DNA from 3 places in the Ureibacillus sp. FSL E2-3493 genome. Region 1 is predicted to be linked to each of the others. Evidence: predicted binding sites of a transcription regulator. Region 1 holds the regulator's gene; each other region holds the start of a gene.
What was found. The regulator CtsR, encoded in region 1, represses protease genes until heat stress. The targets are predictions, from matches to a motif close to ATGGTCAATAAAGGTCAAACA.
Positions count from the first base shown of each region.

Region 1 (4,293 bases):
TACGTACATGAGTAGCGGCAATTTTTTTTCGTTCTTCTATATAGTTGCTATTAATACGACTTTCAAAAATATCGGTAATATGTTTTGTAAGGGTTACTTTTAATCGTTCAATTTTCGAATGTTTATTAATAATCCCCATTAAATGATCGCTTTGCATAATTGCTGCATAAAATTGATTCACCATTTCTGGAATAAATTGTTCAGTGAAAGGTTTTAATTGTCTTAAAATCGCTAATTCTTCTTTTGTTAATTTAATTAATTGAATTTGTTTAGTTAAGTCTGGGTACTTTGCAACATCTAGCTCGACTTCGTTTATGTATTTTTCAACTTCGAAATAGTTTGCTAACACTTTTTGTGAATTACTTCTGAAAATAGCCATCCTTTTATCCATTCCATTCCATTATGTATTTACCTATATTATCGTTCTATTTTCATAGATTGTAACAATAATATATTGAAAATATTATGAAATTTTACATAGATTGTTAGTTGGATTAAATTATGAAATAGTAACCTAACTATAGGGCTAATTTGTATTTTGTTTTTATCCCATGTAAAATACGAGTAGTTTATGATGTAACTAACGTGGAAAAGTGAAGTAAATATTTATAGAAAAGGAAGTTAAAGATGGAAAAGCACCGCTTTAAATTTGTTATCCCAACAATGGTCATTGTTGCTATAGGCTCTATTTTCATGTTAAGAAACTATTTTCAGGAAGTTTCAACCCGTGATAGTGTATTACTTGTAGTAATAGCAACTATCTTTTCTGGAATGATTGCTTATTTATTATTCCCGTATAATAATGAAGAAAAACCAGATCCAAAGCCAGAAAGTAGTAAGAAAAAAGTATCCAAATAATGAATTATGTTGATAGACCGCTAGTTTTACTGGCGGTTTTTTATTTTTAAATAAGGTTTATTCGTTTGAAAAAAAGTGAAACTATTTAGTACGAACTTCGTAAATATACTATAACTATAAAAACGAAACGAAAGGTTGATTTATAAATGGATAATAAATGGGCAAAGGTAATCATACATGCAAGTGCCTTTTTGATGCCTGTACTTATTCCAGTCCTATTCTGGCTACTAAGTTCAGAACATGAAATTAAAAGAATTTCGATCCAAGCTTTACTATTCCAAGGTGTTATGTGGATTTTAAATACTATTTCAATAATCTTTAGCTTTTTAATTATTGGAATTCCGTTTTTAATTGTCTTCGGAATTATGACGGTTGTTGTTCCGATTATTGGCATTGTGAAAGCGTTAATGGGTGAAAATTGGAATTACCCGATTGTTGGTCGTTGGGTATAAAAATAGGTTTAGTTTAAGTGAATAAAAGGAATACTAAGAAATAAATCCAAAATTAACCAGAATGGTATGTGGAGACTATTTCTTAATCCTTCGCTCAAAAAGCTAAAATGAGGGTGGTCTCAACTATTAATGAGACCGCCTTTTTTATGGATATAAATAGGATAGCTATAAAATAATTTAAACGCTATTCGAACGAAAAAATAGTATAGGCATTTGATTTGCATTTTGATTTTGATGTTAATATAATATAGTCAAATATAGTCAAAGTCAGAAATGGATGGGGTGAGGTATAAAAATGAGAAATATATCTGACATCATTGAAGGGTATTTGAAACAAGTTATCGAATTAGGTGGTCAAGGACATATTGAAATCAAACGAAGTGAATTGGCGGATAAATTTCAATGTGTACCATCGCAAATCAATTATGTTATTAATACGAGATTTACCGCCGAAAGAGGCTACTTAGTTGAAAGTAAACGTGGTGGTGGGGGATATATTCGAATTTTACGAGTAAGAGCTCATTCTAAGATTGATTTGATTGAAGATATGATAGACCAAATTGATAACGGTGCTACCCAATCGATGGCAGAGGATATTATCTATCGTTTGATCGATGAAGAAGTCATTTCTAAACGGGAAGCAAAATTAATGCTTGCTGCAATTGATCGGTCGACTCTTCGAATACAATTGCCGACGAGGGACCAATTGAGGTCATTGATTTTAAAGTCTATGTTAACAACATTAAAATACGATAAATAGGAACAATTGGTAATATAAAGGAAGTTCATTACTTATTTATTACTTTCCATACTTATTTGATAAAAGAGGTGAGGTCATGAATTGTGAACACTGTAAGGAACGTCAGGCTACAGTAACGGTTACACAAGTAATTAATGGCCAAAAAAGCGAAAAACACTATTGTGAGGTATGTGCACAAAATTTTCATCCTTTCAATTTAGATTTTCATAAAGAAGAACAAATTCCAATTCATCAACTTGTTTCCAATTTATTTGGTTTACCAGTGTGGAATAACGGGGTAGAAAAGGTCCAATCGACAAGTCAGAAAGCAACTGAATGCCCAAAATGCGGTTTTACTTTTCGTAAGTTCTTGAATGAAGGGAAGCTTGGTTGTCCACAATGTTATGAAACTTTCAGTACACAGCTTCCACAAGTATTAAATAAAATTCAAGCTGGAACAAAGCATAGCGGTAAAGCTCCGGGCAAACCAAGTCATCATAACGAGTGGATCAAAAAACAAATTGAAACAGCTCGAGAACAACTACAATTAGCGATTGCAGATGAACGTTTTGAAGATGCTGCCAAGCTGCGGGATGAAATAAGAGATATGGAACGCAAGCTTGATCGTGGAGGTGTTGATACACCATGAATTTAGAACATTTTTTGAAAAGTGAGGCGCCAGGCTGGATGGATGTTAAAGGTCTTGATGCAGATATTGTATTAAGTACACGCATTCGATTAGCAAGAAACTTAGATGGATATCGTTTCCCTTTAAGTTTTACGGATGGGGAAGCACAACAAATTGATGACGTTGTCACACAAGCTTTAATGGCGATTAATGACGAGCATAAGTTTTCCCATTTTACAATTAAAGAAATGCCTTCATTGCAACGTCAAGTGTTAGTTGAAAAACATTTAATTAGCCCTCTATTAGCTAAAAAAGAAAAGTCAGCTTCCGTTCTTATTTCAAATGACGAAACGATCAGCATTATGGTAAACGAGGAAGATCATTTACGAATCCAATGTTTAGCTCCTGGATTACAGCTTTTAGAAACATATGCAGAGGCTTCGAAATTGGATCATCAATTGGAGAAACATTTACCATATGCGTATAATGATACATTTGGTTATTTAACAAGTTGCCCAACGAATGTTGGAACAGGACTTCGTGCATCCGTTATGATGCATCTACCTGCCCTAACGATGTCTAAGCAAATTAAGGTTGTTACACAAATGCTAGCCCGCTTAGGAATGGTTGTAAGAGGGATATATGGAGAAGGTAGTGAAAACCTAGGAAACATTTATCAAATCTCCAACCAAGTAACTCTTGGAAAGTCGGAAGAGGAAATTTTAGAAGACTTACAAAATGTAGTTGTCCAAATTATTAAAAATGAACGAGGCGCACGAGAGGCATTATTCAAAAATTCTCGAATAGTATTAGAAGACCGCTTTAATCGCTCATTAGGTATTTTAAAATATGCGTGTATTATGACGAGCGAAGAAGCTGCTGCTTGTTTATCCAATGTTCGCCTTGGAGTGGATTTAGGAATCATTAAGGAAGTTCCATTACATGTTTTAAATGAGTGTATGATCCTCATACAACCCGGCTTTGTACAACAATATGCCGGTACAACTCTTCAAGCAAGTGAACGCGATATGTATAGAGCAAAACTTTTACGTGAAAAGCTTAATACGAACAATCAAAAGTTAATGGGAAAAGGAGAGGAAAGATATGATGTTTAACCGTTTTACTCAACGTGCACAAAAAGTATTGCAATTAGCACAAGAAGAAGCTATTCGTTGGAAGCACGAATCTATAGGAACAGAACATATTTTACTTGGCCTTATTCGTGAAGGCGGTGGAATTGCAGCAAAAGCATTAGAAGCAATCGATGTAAGTCCACAAATTATTGAATCAGGCATTGAGGAGTTAGTGGGGAAAGGTTCAAAAGATGTCGGTCCAATCGTTCATTATACTCCAAGAGCTAAAAAGGTAATTGAATTATCGGTAGATGAATCTAGAAAATTAGGTCATGCTTATATAGGAACAGAACATATATTACTTGCTTTAATCCGAGAAGGTGAAGGAGTAGCTGCTCGAGTTTTAGCGAATGCGGGTGTTAGCTTAAACAAAGCTCGTCAACAAGTTCTTTTATTACTTGGAAACAATGACGCAGCTCAAAACTCAACAAACCCAACTCAATCGGTAAATACACCGACTTTAGATGGATTAGCTCGTGACTT
Region 1 covers NZ_JBBOPK010000001.1:3,496,067-3,500,359, reverse strand. Annotated here, with positions in the region: gene MHH69_RS18045 (globin-coupled sensor protein) at 1-391, opposite strand, end outside; gene MHH69_RS18040 (accessory gene regulator B family protein) at 628-858, shown strand; gene MHH69_RS18035 (DUF4870 domain-containing protein) at 1,005-1,310, shown strand; gene MHH69_RS18030 (CtsR family transcriptional regulator) at 1,606-2,070, shown strand; gene MHH69_RS18025 (UvrB/UvrC motif-containing protein) at 2,147-2,698, shown strand; gene MHH69_RS18020 (protein arginine kinase) at 2,695-3,792, shown strand; gene MHH69_RS18015 (ATP-dependent Clp protease ATP-binding subunit) at 3,782-4,293, shown strand, end outside.

Region 2 (4,293 bases), 2.6 Mb from region 1:
TTAAACCTTTTCGGACGATTTCAACTATATGGAAAGGTGCCCCCCATCGGCGATGTTCAATAAGTTCTGCATGGACGCTTTCTAAATGATCTCGAATACCTGGTACATTTACTTCTTCTGCGTGGATTAGTAAACTCGTTGGGTCTTCATTTAAGTTTCCTCTTAAATTTCCAATTGTGACGCGAGGATCGCCCATTTTGAAAATATCCATCATCGTTTTGTCCTCTACATGAATAAACACGTCGTCCATTACTTCCGCTATTAAATTTTCATATTGATACTTATCAACGGAGTCAACGACATCATATACGACATTCAGATCGATAGGTGAGTGAACAGTTTTCCATGCATTATTTTTCGGATGATGGATGAGAGCACCATTAAAGTTTACAATCGGTGTATTTAACATTAACTCATTATAATACAATTGGCTTGCTCTAAATGGACGTCCAGTCGCAATCATCACTTGATGACCTGCTTCTTTTGCTTTCATTAAAGTTGCTTTTGTTTTTTCAGAAATTTGTTGTTTGTCGGTTAATAACGTTCCGTCTAAATCTAATACGATTAAATGTTGTTTCATAAGGAATTCTCCTTTCTCTATCTTACTGATTTTATCCCTTATGGATATATTTAGTCAAAATTTTGTATTTTATATTCCTTTCATTCAGAAAAAAATTTCCAACAGTGATATGATGTTCTTAGAGTAGTTTTTTCTACTACAAATAAAACTATAAGAGAAAACGACTCAGGAAATGATGTATTGTTCAATATATTAAAGGAGTGACAAGGAGATGCTTGTTCAAGAGGATATGTGGAATGGGATTCCTTTATTACACGTTTATAATAATTCGATGACGCCACAATCACCGGTCGTAATCTTTTTACACGGTTTTGGAAGCGCAAAAGAACATAACTTACACTATGCTTATCAATTCGTAAAAAAGGGTATTCGTGTCATCTTACCGGATGCTCATTTACATGGTGATCGTTCTGAAAATCTTTCTGAAATGAAAATGAATGTTCACTTTTGGGAGATTGTATTAATGTCCATTAAAGAAGTGGACATATTATATAATGAGCTACAAAAAAGAGAACTTTTAACTTCCGGAAAAGTAGGAATCGCTGGAACATCTATGGGAGGAATTGTCACTTGCGGTTGCCTAAATGCTTATGACTGGGTTTATGCGGCTGGTATATGTATGGGAGCTCCTGGATATGTTGAACTTTCTAATTATCAATTGGACCAATTTGAATCATTAGGTGTTAAGTTACCAATGGATGATCATCAGAAGGAACAGTTACAAGCGCTTTTAGCAGAAAATGATATAACAAAGGATCCTACTCGTTTCAATCAAAGACCAGTTATTTTCTGGCATGGTCATAAAGATGAGACTGTACCATTTAAAAATACATATCATTTTTATACTCAATTGCGTTCATACTATGAACAAACACCTGAACGATTAAAATTTGTAGAGTCACCTAATTATGGACATAAAGTTCCTCGATCTGGTGTACTTGCTGTAACGGAGTTTCTTTCACATCATTTGGCATAACGAATTTGGTTTGCTATGATATAAGTCAATAGGAAATGAAAGGAGAAACGGAAAATGGCTATTAGTGAAGAAATGAAAGAAAGTATTTTAGGTGCTTTAGAAAATGTCATTGATCCTGAGTTAGGTATTGATATCGTTAACTTAGGTTTAGTATATGAAGTTGATTTAAATGAAGAAGGGGTAGCCAAAATTACGATGACCCTAACATCTATGGGATGCCCATTAGGTCCAGTTATTGTAGACCAAATTAAAACAGCATTAAGTGATTTACCTGAAGTAAAAGACGTGGATGTCAACATCGTTTGGCAACCAGCATGGTCAAAAGATAATATGTCACGTTATGCAAAAATGGCTTTAGGTATTCGATAAAATCGCTCGTTAAGTTCTGAGTGAAAAAGAAAAGTGTAGTATAAGTCACGTTGACTTACACTGCACTTTTTTATTTTTTATTGAAACTTGAATGGGAATAAACGTTATGTCTAAAACTTTTTAGTGTCAATTTTTGCATTGCTCCCTTAAACAACATATAATTGAAATAGTCAAAAAAGGTCAAATTAATTTCATCTTTTGAAAGGGTGTTAATTGAATGCAATTTCAACAACAAGACAATCGCAGTCCATTAGAACAATTTGGTCGCAATTTAATTGAAGAAGTAAAAAGTGGGAAAATGGATCCCGTTATTGGTCGAGATGAAGAGATTAGAAATGTCATTCGTATCCTATCAAGAAAAACGAAAAATAACCCTGTCTTAATTGGTGAGCCGGGTGTAGGTAAAACGGCGATAATAGAAGGATTAGCTCAAAGAATTGTTAGAAAAGATGTGCCAGAAGGTTTAAAGGATTGTATTTTATACGAGCTTAATATGAGTTCATTAATTGCGGGGGCAAGTTACCGTGGACAATTTGAGGAACGATTAAAAGGCGTTTTAACGGAAGTGAAAAATTCAGACGGAAAAATTATTATATTTATCGACGAAATTCATACGATTGTTGGAGCCGGCAAATCAGATGGTGCAATGGATGCTGGTAATATGTTAAAGCCGATGTTAGCCCGTGGAGAACTCCATTGTATCGGTGCAACGACATTAGATGAATACCGGATGTATATAGAAAAGGATCCGGCATTAGAACGTAGATTCCAACAAGTAATGGTTCGGGAACCTTCCATTGAAGATACGGTTTCCATTTTACGTGGACTAAAAGAACGTTTCGAATTACATCATGGGGTACGGATTCATGATAGAGCGATAATCGCGGCAGCCCAATTATCAAATCGCTATATTACGGATCGTTTTTTACCGGATAAAGCAATTGATTTAATTGATGAAGCATGTGCTATGATTCGTACGGAAATTGATTCGATGCCTCAAGAACTAGATTCGGTAACAAGACGTGTCATGCAATTGGAAATTGAGGAGCAAGCATTGACGAAAGAAAACGATGAAGGAAGTAAAAAACGTCTCGAATCATTAAATAGCGAATTGGCCACATTAAAAGAAAAATCTGAAAAGATGCGGAAACAATGGGAAGAAGAAAAGGAAAGTTTACAAAAAATCCAACAGAAACGGGAACAATTAGATCAATATCGTCGCGATTTAGAAGAGGCGGAAAGTAAATATGATTTAAATAAAGCAGCAGAACTACGCCATGGTAAAATTCCAGCTTTGGAAAAAGAATTAGCGAGTCTCGAAGAACAATTGAAAGTTGGTTCTGAAAATAGAATTTTACGTGAAGAAGTAACGGCAGAAGAAATTGCATCCATCATTTCTAGATGGACAGGAATTCCTGTAACAAAGTTAGTGGAGGGGGAACGGGATAAGTTATTACGCTTAAAGGATACGTTACATGAACGAGTAGTTGGACAAGATACGGCTGTTAATCTAGTTACAGAAGCCGTTTGGCGTGCCCGTTCAGGAATTAAAGATCCGAACAGACCAATTGGTTCCTTTATTTTCTTAGGCCCTACCGGAGTAGGGAAAACGGAACTTGCGAAAGCGTTAGCAGCTCAACTATTTGATTCAGAAGAGCATTTTATTCGAATCGATATGAGTGAGTATATGGAAAAACATAGTGTTTCACGACTGGTTGGAGCACCTCCTGGATATGTTGGATATGAAGAAGGTGGCCAATTAACAGAAGCGGTCCGTAGAAACCCATATTCAGTCGTTCTATTGGATGAAATTGAAAAAGCCCATTCAGATGTGGCAAATATATTATTACAAATATTAGACGATGGTAGAATTACAGATAGTCAAGGTCGACTAGTCAACTTTACAAATACAGTAGTCATTATGACATCTAATATAGGTTCCCATTATTTACTGGAATCAAAACTAGAACAACAAGAAGCAGTAGAAGATTTAGTAATGAATGAACTTCGGTTACACTTTAAACCAGAATTATTAAACCGAATAGATGATATTATTCTTTTCCATGCACTATCTTCAAAACATTTTAGTGATATTACTTGGAAATATATTGAACAATTATGTAAACGAATAGCAGAACAAGAAATCAATCTAGTAGTGGATGAACGCGTAGTGGATTGGATTGTTGAGCAAGGAAGCGATCCCCAATTTGGGGCAAGACCACTAAAACGTTTTATCCAGCGTCATGTTGAAACAGCTGTGGCTAGAGAATTATTAAAAGGGGAAGTACTACCAGGCGATACATTACATGTAACGATGGAAAATGACCAACTAACTGTGTGGAAAGAATAGAAAAGTTCAACTGACATA
Region 2 covers NZ_JBBOPK010000001.1:863,398-867,690, forward strand. Annotated here, with positions in the region: gene MHH69_RS04500 (Cof-type HAD-IIB family hydrolase) at 1-580, opposite strand, end outside; gene MHH69_RS04505 (prolyl oligopeptidase family serine peptidase) at 792-1,556, shown strand; gene MHH69_RS04510 (metal-sulfur cluster assembly factor) at 1,611-1,925, shown strand; gene MHH69_RS04515 (ATP-dependent Clp protease ATP-binding subunit) at 2,143-4,275, shown strand.
Region 2: a site for CtsR is predicted at 2,092-2,112, ahead of MHH69_RS04515 (ATP-dependent Clp protease ATP-binding subunit). Genes of this name have one in related genera too.

Region 3 (4,293 bases), 720 kb from region 1:
TTGAGGTAATATAATTTTCCGCATCGCTTGGCGTTCCGTTAATCCAAGGGAGCGGGCAGCTTCCATTTGACCTTTATCAATCGATTCAATCCCGGCACGGATAATTTCTGCATTATAAGCGGCACTATTTAAAATGAGGGCTGTTATACCGGAAACCAAAAAACCAAAGGATTGACCGAAAACCGCGGGTATAAATGCTAAATGAATGATTAATATTTGAACTAACATTGGCGTTCCACGGAAAAGATCTACATAAATTTTACAAGGCCAATAAACCCATCTTTTTTTAGACGTTTTACCTAACCCTAGTAATAACCCTAGTACGATACCTCCTAAATAACCGCATATCGTTAAAATAATCGTCACCCATAAACCATTTATAAAAAACTCACGGTAGTCCCAGACAATATCCCACCGCATATCTAAGAAGTTCATCTGAAACACCTCCAACTAATTAATCCAGCTCTTGACCTGTAATTTCAGCCAATTTACCATTCTCTTTAATTTTTTGAAGGCCTTCATTTAATTGTTCAAGCACTTCTGTATTTCCCTTTTTCACCATTAACCCGTAATATTCTTTTTCAAAACTATCATCCTCGATCGCTTTTAATTTCGAATCTGGGTTGTTTTTAATATATTCAAGAATGACGGCGTTATCTCCAATAGCCGCATCTACAGTACCATTAATCACTTCTTGAATCGCAATTGGCGTTGTTTCGTAAGGTAAAATATTCGTGCTTGTTTTCCCTTGTAGATCTTGGGCTGCGTAATGACCAGTCGTATTAATTTGTACACCGATTTTTTTATCTTTTAAATCATCAAGTTTAGTAATATCCGAATCTTCTTTTGTGACGATTAATTGGGTAGCCTCATAATACGGTTCTGTGAAATCATAAGTTTCTTTCCGCTCATCCGTTATTGTAATCGCAGAAATACCTAAATCAATTTCTCCATTTGTTATTTGTTGGAATAACGGCTCCCATCCAACGTTATTAATTTCAAACTCTACTCCAATTTCTTCCCCTATTGCTTTCACAATATCAATATCAATACCGACAATATTCCCACTATTGTCAAAGGATTCGAAAGGAGCATAGGCAGCATCTGTACCTACTACTAGTTTCGTTGTTTCCCCTTCAGTACTTGTTGAGTCGGATGATCCGGAAGCTCCATTCTCTTCTGCACCACATGCAGCTAAAATAAGTGAAGCGGCAGCAAAAGGCATCAATAGCTTAAATAAATTTTTCTTTAACATCGTATTCCTCCTTCAAAATAAGTGATTCATATTATTCTATAATCAGAAAATTGAAAATAAAATAAGTTTAGATATCCCCAATTATATAAAGTTCAAAATTTTAATACAACATTTAATTTTCTAAATACTTAAAATAAATTGTAGATTATCGGTTATTTTTTACTAGAAACTATTATAGAAAAGTCGAATATTTATGACTTAAGAGGGGTTTTGTTTAGATTTCTTATTAATGTTCAAATACAAAAAAAGACCCGAGAGTTCTAATTGAACTTTCGGATCTTGTTTCTTTATTCAAACCTCAAACTAAAATTATTCCATTATCGACGCTCATAAATTTATATATGAAAAAATTGGTAATGATAGTTTAAAGAGAATGAATTAGGGATAAAATGAATTGGTACAGTAATTACATTTTATCCCTTATGTTTCATTCCCTCTGAATTTTAATAGGCTGCTAAAACTAGTAAAATTCAGGAAGGTATTACGTATTATATTATATAGTTAAAACAGTAAAATGGCGCCCTCGGAGGGAATCGAACCCCCAGCGGAAGAACCGGAATCTTCTGTGTTATCCATTACACCACGAGGACGTTTAATATGTCACTTGTATCGACTAAAACGATTTTCAGTATAAAATTGAACTTCTAGTAAAAAGCATAGTGTCGATTTATGACCTTTCTATTATACAAATGTATATAAGACAATTCAACTATAAAATTGAAGTTAGGGATAATTTTTTTAAAGAAATACTGAATGATTTCATACACAAAATTGGTTTGAATGCCTTTTCCATTCCCATCTTATAGCTCTACTATCCCCATAGAATAATAGTAATTTTCATTTTAAATTTATTTTATTCACAATTAGTGGTTTATATTTGACCTTCCTTGACTATTCTGTGTATGATATGAGTACAGCTGAAGTGAAAGCTTCAGCACGTAGTAAACGACTAAATCTTTTTAAGGAGGATTTACAATGAATTTAATTCCTACAGTTATCGAACAAACAAATCGCGGTGAACGTGCCTATGACATTTATTCAAGACTTTTAAAAGACCGCATCATTTTACTTGGTAGCGCTATTGATGATAATGTAGCAAACTCCATTGTTGCCCAATTATTATTTTTAGCAGCAGAAGATCCAGATAAAGATATTTCCCTATATATTAACTCACCTGGTGGCTCCATTACAGCTGGTATGGCTATTTACGATACAATGCAATATATTAAGCCTCAAGTTTCTACAATTTGTATCGGCATGGCAGCTTCAATGGGTGCATTCTTACTTACTGCTGGTGAACCAGGTAAACGTTTCGCATTACCAAATGCTGAAGTGATGATTCACCAACCACTTGGTGGAGCTCAAGGGCAAGCAACTGAAATCGAAATTGCTGCAAAACGTATTCTTTTCTTACGTGATAAATTAAACAAAATTTTATCTGAACGTTCTGGTCAACCGTTAGAAAAAATCGCTCAAGATACAGATCGCGATAACTTCATGACAGCAGAACAAGCGAAAGAATATGGTTTAATTGACAATATCATTACTCGTATCGAAGATTCTAAAAAATAATAATCGAAACAAAATGGTGATAAGGAATTTCCTTATCACCATTTTTTTATAAAAAAGGGACGTCTCATTTAAGTATGAGACACCCCCTTAAAGTTGCGAGCGTTTACAAGTTTTCTCATTGTTATTCTTCTCTTTGAATTAAGGATGATAATCCGTCGATAGCCTCTTGTTCATCTTTACCGTCTGCGATAAGTGTAACAGTTGTTCCTCTTGCAATTGCTAAGCTCATAATCCCCATAATGGATTTAGCATTCACTTTTTTCTCGTCTTTTTGTAAATACACTTCTGATTTAAAACGATTTGCTTCTTGTACAAATAAAGCAGCTTGTCTTGCCTGTAAACCAGATTTCAATTTCACTTCTACATTGGTTTCAACCATTTATCGATACTCCCTTTCACACCGTACATAATATAATTTTATCTTATCTAAATTGTATAAAAAGAACAATGTTAGATTACTACAATTTTTTGAACAATCACTATTTTATCGTTTCGCCGCGTCTTAAAGCATCCGCTATTTCGTCAATTTTACGTAAACGATGATTTACCCCCGATTTACTTACAGTTCCAGTGGAAACCATCTCGCCAAGTTCTTTTAAAGTCACATCTTGATACTCAACACGAAGCCGTGCAATTTCTCGTAACTTTTCAGGAAGTTGATCAAGTCCGACCGTATTTTCAATAAATCGGATGTTTTCCACTTGACGAATAGCCGCACCGATTGTTTTGTTTAAGTTCGCCGTTTCACAATTGACGATACGGTTTACACTGTTTCGCATATCCCGTAATATCCGTACATCTTCAAACTTTAGCATCGCCTGTGTGGCGCCAACAATTCCTAAAAAATCAGAAATTTTTTCAGCTTCTTTTAAATAGGTGACAAATCCCTTTTTCCGTTCGATTGTTTTTGCATTTAAATTAAATTGATTCATTAAATCGGCTAATGCTTCCCCATGCTCTTTATATAAAGAATAAATCTCTAGATGATAAGCAGAAGTTTCGGGGTTATTTACAGAGCCACCTGCTAAAAACGCTCCACGCAAATAGGCTCGTTTTTGATTTTTATTTGATAACAACGAACTAGAAATGGAATGATTTAATTGAAAATCCCCAGATAAAATATCTAAATCTGTTAATAGTTCACGAGCACCATCCCGAACCCGGCAAATGTAAACATTATTTTTCTTTAAGCGCATTTTTTTTCGCACTAAAAGTTCCACATTGTATGGATATAATTTTTTAACAATCGTGTACAGTCTTCTTGCAATTGCTGCATTTTCTGTTTGCACGTCTAAACTCAGCTGTCTATTTGTAAAGGATAATGATCCGTTCATTCGTATAAGTGCAGAGACTTCCGCTTTTAAGCAATGCTCATCCGTCTCTACTTGCGTTAACTCTTTTTTTGTTTCGGAAGCAAATGACATCTTTCTCCCCCCTTTTACCTATGTATGAAAACAATCATATCA
Region 3 covers NZ_JBBOPK010000001.1:2,774,879-2,779,171, forward strand. Annotated here, with positions in the region: gene MHH69_RS14320 (amino acid ABC transporter permease) at 1-435, opposite strand, end outside; gene MHH69_RS14325 (basic amino acid ABC transporter substrate-binding protein) at 455-1,255, opposite strand; tRNA gene MHH69_RS14330 (tRNA-Arg) at 1,771-1,845, opposite strand; gene clpP (ATP-dependent Clp endopeptidase proteolytic subunit ClpP) at 2,231-2,827, shown strand; gene MHH69_RS14340 (HPr family phosphocarrier protein) at 2,949-3,206, opposite strand; gene whiA (DNA-binding protein WhiA) at 3,307-4,251, opposite strand.
Region 3: a site for CtsR is predicted at 2,130-2,150, ahead of clpP (ATP-dependent Clp endopeptidase proteolytic subunit ClpP). Genes of this name have one in related genera too.